2 regions of the Prevotella herbatica genome follow, and region 2 is predicted to be linked to the other one. Evidence: riboswitches for the same ligand, from Rfam matches in the RefSeq annotation. Region 2 holds a riboswitch; the other holds the start of a gene.
The links. Region 2 has a riboswitch for thiamine pyrophosphate ahead of thiD (bifunctional hydroxymethylpyrimidine kinase/phosphomethylpyrimidine kinase). Riboswitches for the same ligand answer to the same signal wherever they lie in the genome.

Region 1: another riboswitch for thiamine pyrophosphate. It lies ahead of prwr041_RS08780 (TonB-dependent receptor); the one in region 2 lies ahead of thiD (bifunctional hydroxymethylpyrimidine kinase/phosphomethylpyrimidine kinase).

What each region holds. Positions count from the first base shown of each region.
Region 1 covers NZ_AP024484.1:2,355,107-2,358,317, forward strand. Annotated here, with positions in the region: gene prwr041_RS08780 (TonB-dependent receptor) at 1-1,895, opposite strand, end outside; TPP riboswitch at 1,977-2,076, opposite strand; gene prwr041_RS08785 (fumarate hydratase) at 2,243-3,211, opposite strand, start outside.
Region 2 covers NZ_AP024484.1:1,500,728-1,503,938, reverse strand. Annotated here, with positions in the region: gene thiC (phosphomethylpyrimidine synthase ThiC) at 1-338, opposite strand, end outside; gene prwr041_RS05700 (thiamine phosphate synthase) at 335-976, opposite strand; gene thiD (bifunctional hydroxymethylpyrimidine kinase/phosphomethylpyrimidine kinase) at 973-1,809, opposite strand; TPP riboswitch at 1,880-1,975, opposite strand; gene prwr041_RS05690 (MalY/PatB family protein) at 2,126-3,211, opposite strand, start outside.

The sequences.
Region 1 (3,211 bases), 850 kb from region 2:
AGTGCTGCATTGCCTTCAACTGTCAACCATGATAGTGGATTCCAGCCTGCTGTAATTTCAGCTCCCATACGATAAGAACTCTTTACGTTTGTTGTAAGATTCTCGCCTATATCACTCTTTGCACCTGTCTGAACAAATTGGTTGCTGTAGTACATGTAATAAAGGTTTATCCCAGCATGCCATTTGTTGCCACTATATTCATATCCTAGTTCTATGTCGGTAAGGCGTTCAGGGGTAGGGAAAGGATAACTTCCGTTGTCGGTGAAATTGTTACGTTCTGGCTCGCGGTTGCTATATGCTATAGAAGCATAGGCTTTGTGTCCATTGTTCATATATGTGATACCTGCCTTAGGATTAACAAAGTTATAATGCTCATTAATATCAAGCTTCTGGTTGCTATATGTTCCGTCTCCATTGCTTATAAACTTGTCATTAATACCTTTTGTCTTGTATTCAACTAATCGCAACTGTATATCCATGAAGGCATCCCAGTAATTATTGAAGTGATAGTCTGTTTTGAAAAAACCACTGTAATCATATTTATGTGCATCAGAGTCATAATACTTGTAGTTTCCGCTAGACAGATACTTTTCGCTCATCTCTTTGTTTGCAATATAGGTAAGATCACCGAAGTGATTTCCGTGGAATTGCTGAAGGTTTACACCTCCTGTTACATTCCATGTTCCGTCGTTATAGTTTACGTTGTATATGGCTCCGTATGTGTTTTCTGTTAATCCTTTCTTACGTACAAAGTCGGTCTTTTTTACAGTTTCTCCGTCTGAAGTTGTGAAGTTTGTAAGTCCAAATTTTTTAAGTTTGTTATTTGGGCGGAACTCTTTATAATATCCATATCCGTAAGTATAGTGGATGGCAATATTATGGCTCCAATGTTCACTAGGTTGCCATACAGCAGAAAGAATGTTGTGGTTTTGATAATAATTATCAGTAGTTTTATCCCAATAGCTTCCGTCATTCATCTGATATCTCTCTGTTATATATTTCCCGTTAGCATCTTTGGCGAAATTACCCTTATCATCGTATTTAAGAGTTTCGTAAAGAGTATTGTATTTGCCAAGACCAGCTTCATACATATCTTTATATGTCTTCACTCCGTAGTCCATAAGTGACATGTCGTTATCACCAGCAGTGACTCCGTTCCAAGCTTGACCTGTTTTCTCAAAGTTACCAATGTTTTTGTATCTTATCTGGAAATTGTCACCAATCCATGTTAGTCCACCATAATATGAACCAGAACGTCCGCCTGTTCCGTGGATGTATCCATCTGTAGCTGTCTCATGGTATGCACCGTCAAATATAAGATGTTTTCCCATAAGTCCTGTAGAGAAGTTTGCTCCAGTGTTGTATGTGTTGTATGAACCGTAAGAACCTGTTAGCTCAAAGCTTGGAGTATAAGATGGCGCTAGTGTTGCCAAGGATACTGTTCCGCCAAAAGCTCCGTCGCCATTTGTTGAAGTTCCTATACCACGTTGTATCTGTGCACTACGTATAAGCGTTGCATAACTGTTCATGTTTGCCCAGAATACCGTTTGGTCTTCAGGAGAGTTCAAAGGAACTCCGTCAAGCGTTACGTTTATTCTTGAATCAGCTGCACCACGAATGCGAAGGTGTGCTGTTCCTGTACCCAATCCATTTTCTCCCCAACCTATTACACCTGGTGTTTGAGCCAATAGAAATGGTAATTCCTGACCGCTCTTAGAGAATGTTTCCAGTTTCTTTTGGCTTATGTTAGCTACGGCATAGGGTGCGTTTTTCTGTGCTCTTACTCCGTTAACAACAACATCTTGTAGGTTTACCGTCTTTACGGAATCTGTAGTTTCTGCCTTTGTTGCGCCTGCGGCTAACAAAGCTGCAATGATAATCAAATCTTTTTTCATTAAGCTTATTTGTTAATACCTAAATTTTTGTCTATACGTTATCGTCTCTTTGCGATAGGGGTACTATTATAGAAATAAACTCGTGGATTTTGTTGTTGTTCCTGCGTCGGCATTATCCGTTTCAGGTTCCATGGGTCTGATCTCAGCATCCGCAATAGCGGTAGCACCCCTTGACATTAAATTCTTTATGTCGATGCAAAAGTAATTAAATAATGTCATACTACCAAAAAAACTTTTATTATAATGCTTTTAGTAGAATTTGTATATGAGAATGTCTTTAAACAAAAAGAGAACCCTCCAAAGATGGAAAGTTCTCTCTTAATGATTTATCTTAATGATAAGTTTGCTTATTTGCTGCAGCTACAAGCTGTCCAAGGCTTAAGTTCCTTGAAAAAATCGTGTCCCTTGTCATCTACAAGAATAAAGGCAGGGAAATTTTCAACATCAATTTTCCAGATAGCTTCCATTCCAAGTTCTGGATATTCAACACATTCAATACTCTTGATTGAACTCTGTGAAAGTACAGCTGCTACACCACCGATAGTTCCTAGATAGAAACCTCCGTGTTTTTGGCATGCGTCTGTAACAGCCTGTGTGCGGTTACCCTTTGCTATCATGACAAGACTAGCACCGTGATCCTGGAATTCATCTACATACGGATCCATACGATTCGCTGTAGTTGGGCCCATTGAACCGCAAGCATATCCTTCTGGTGTCTTAGCTGGTCCAGCATATAGAATTGGATGATCCTTGAAATATTGTGGCATATCCTCTCCTGCATCAAGACGGGCTTTAAGCTTTGCATGTGCGATGTCACGAGCAACAATGATAGTACCCTTGAGGTTTACACGTGTAGATACTGGATATTTTGCTAGTTCTTTGCGAACTGAGTCTATTCCCTTGTCTAGGTCAATCTCTATTCCTGTTGCGCCTTCTCCTGGCTTACTAAATTCTGCAGGAATTAGTTCTGATGGATTTGTATCCATCTTCTCCAACCAGATACCGTCAGCATTGATTTTTGCCTTTATATTACGGTCAGCAGAGCAAGAAACACCCATACCGATAGGACAACTAGCACCGTGACGAGGCAAACGTACAACACGGATGTCGTGAGCTAAAGCCTTACCTCCGAATTGTGCGCCAAGACCAATCTTGTGAGCTTCATCAAGAAGTTTATTCTCAAGATCAATATCTCTGAAAGCACGACCTGTTTCGTCGCCTGTTGTAGGAAGATTGTCGTAATACTTGATAGAAGCCAACTTAACTGTAAGAAGATTCTTCTCTGCAGATGTTCCGCCAACAACGAATGCAATGTG
Region 2 (3,211 bases):
TCGCGTATTGCTACATATTCCATTTCTGGAGTTATAATTCCATGTTTTGCATAATACATTTGTGTCGGAACACTTTCTTTTCGCTTTTCAATCCATTGTTCTCTTAGCTTAGGCAATCCTTTCTTCAAATCAATTTTTACATTAGGATCACTATATGGTCCACTTGTATCATATACGTAGACAGGATAATTAGGTGTTTCGCTTCTCTTTCCGTCAACAATTTCTATTGTCGGAGTGAGATTAATCTTTCTCATGGCAACCTTTAGTTCTGGGAATATTTTACCATTCATGTAAACTTTCTCAGAATCAGGATACGAGAATTTAATATTGTTGTTCATTTAATATTTATATTATAAGTGTTGTTTATTATCTGTTTCATCTTTTCTACAGGATTGTTGGCATTTATCACACATCCACTCAATGCTATTCCATTAATCCCAGTATTTAATATAGGCTGTATGTCTTCATCAACAATACCACCTATGGCAACGATAGGAATATCAATATTCCGTTGTTTCATGTCTGATATTATTTTATTATACCCTTCCAGTCCTATTATTGGAGAAAGATTTTTCTTTGTTGATGTAAATCTGAAAGGTCCACAACCAATATAGTCTGCACCTGAATTATATATATCAACGATATCTTCAATCGTGTTTGCTGTACCACCGATAATATATTCTTTTCCAAGAATATTTCTAGCTTCGCCTATCGGCATGTCATTTTTGCCTAAATGTACTCCATCGGCATTAAGCAGTTTCACTAGTTCAACATGATCATCAATAATGAATTTAGCCCCAACACTTTGGCAAGCAGGTTGAATAATTTTTGCAACACTGCATATTTCAGCTATATCAGCATCCTTCATGCGAAGTTGTATCCAGCGACATCCACCTAGTAAAGCCATCAGTGCACCTTCTGCATAAGTTATATTGGCAGTCTTGTGAGTAATGAATTGTACCTTTTCTATTTTCATTTGTGATTTATTTTTTTCATTTTCATTGGATTGAAAAAGTGGTTTAACGGTCCGTGTCCTTTGCCTATAGATACATCAGCACCTTCGGCTATTGCCATTGTTACATATTCTTTTGCCTCTTTCACAGCATTAATCAAACTCATTCCTTGTGCTAGATATGCAGCTATGGCAGATGAAAATGTACATCCTGTTCCATGAGTATTTTTACTGTCCACAGTTTTACCGTTAAATTCATGTTCTTCATATATTCCATTTTCTTTGCGTTCAATAAGAATGTCGCATTTATTGTCACCTTCTATGTGCCCGCCTTTCACAAGTACAGCGCTACATCCATAATCCATTATATTTAGTGCAGCCACTTTCATATCATCCTTATTGTTTATTTTCATGTTTGCCAATACCTCAGCCTCATGGATGTTAGGAGTTACAACAGTAGCCATAGGCAGCAATTTTCTGCACATCGTATCTATTGCATCATTATCAAGTAATAAAGACCCACTGGTAGAAAGAATAATAGGGTCAACAACCAAATTGCCGTGATAATAAATAGACAATGCGTTTACAACAGCTTCTATGGTAGCCTTGTTACCCATCATTCCTGTTTTAATAGCCATTGGGCGTATGTCATTCATTATTGCATGGATTTGTCGTTCAATGGTATAAGAGTCTATAGGGCATGAAGATTCCACACCCATTGTATTTTGTACGGTAACATAAGTTATTGCAGATGCAGCATAAACACCCAATGCCGACATTGTTTTTATGTCTGCTTGAATACCGGCACCTCCGCTGCAATCACTGCCGGCAATAGATAAAGCTGTATAATAAAACATGCTCCACTTAATATAAGTGTCACGAGGAGCTACTATATATCAATATATATACATGGATATGCGAAAAGCGACTTAAAAAAGTCTCTCCCTTCGGCAGTACTAACTGCATCAGGTTCCACGGGTATAATCTCAGCCGACAGTTTGTCAGCACCCCTCTTTAGATAAAATCTAAATGATTTTCGCAGGCAAATATATATATTATTTTTAAAACAAACAAGCTTTAGTATCTTTTTGTTTTTAAATAATTATTTATTCCCGTAGGGAATGTTTTTTTTCAAATATGCAGATATCTATGAAAAAAATAACTGTCAATAAGCTATTTCAAGTTATTGACAGCTGAAGCTAATTGATCTAAAGCTTGTTTTAATACAGAGCGTGATGTTGCTATATTCATCCTCATAAAACCTTCACCTCCTTGACCGAACATTTCTCCGTCATTAAGAGCTAGATGGGCTTTGTCTATAAACAAATCAAGTAGATCTTTATGGTCTAAATTTAGTTCACGACAATTAAGCCACACAAGAAAAGATGCCTGTGGACGCAAAGGATGTATTTGTGGAATATTCTCTTTACAATAATCTTCTACAAACCGTATGTTGTCTTCAATATACGCAAGCATTGACTTTCGCCATTCTTCGCCTTTTGTAAAGGCTGCTATTGTGGCAATAGGGGCAAATATATTAGCTTCATCAAGTTCATTAGCTTTAATCCAGCCATAGAATTTTTTACGTATGTCAGAATTTGGAATAATGGCATAGCTTGAAATAATTCCAGCTATATTGAATGTCTTTGTTGGTGCCTGAAAAGTTATGCTATTTTCTCTGGCCTTATCACTAACTGTTGCAAAAGGTATATGCTTGTGTCCGAATATAGCCATGTCGCAATGAATTTCATCAGATATAACAAGCAGATGGTGTTCATAGCAGAAATCAGCTAGCTTTTGCAGTGTTTCTTTACTCCAACAAATACCTGCTGGATTATGAGGATTGCAAAGTATGAATATTCGACATTTGTCATCACAAACTTTTTCAAGATTATCAAAGTCCATATCATAATAGCCATCATCACGTCTTTTTAAAGGATTAAAAACGACTTCACGATCATTTCCTTCTGGAGTTAATCTGAAAGGATGATATACAGGAGTTTGTATAATTACTTTATCTCCAGGTTTTGTAAAAACATTAATTACAAGACCTATACCTTTAACTATTCCAGGTATAAACTTTAGCCATTCACGTCTCAACTCCCATTGATGATGTTCTTTAACCCAATTAATTATTGATTTCCACAATTCTTTAGGTTCGATAGTATATCCAAATAGTGAATGCTCAAGGCGTTTTTTCAAGGCATTGGTTATGAACATTGGTGTTTCAAAATCCATATCAGCAACCCACAATGGAAG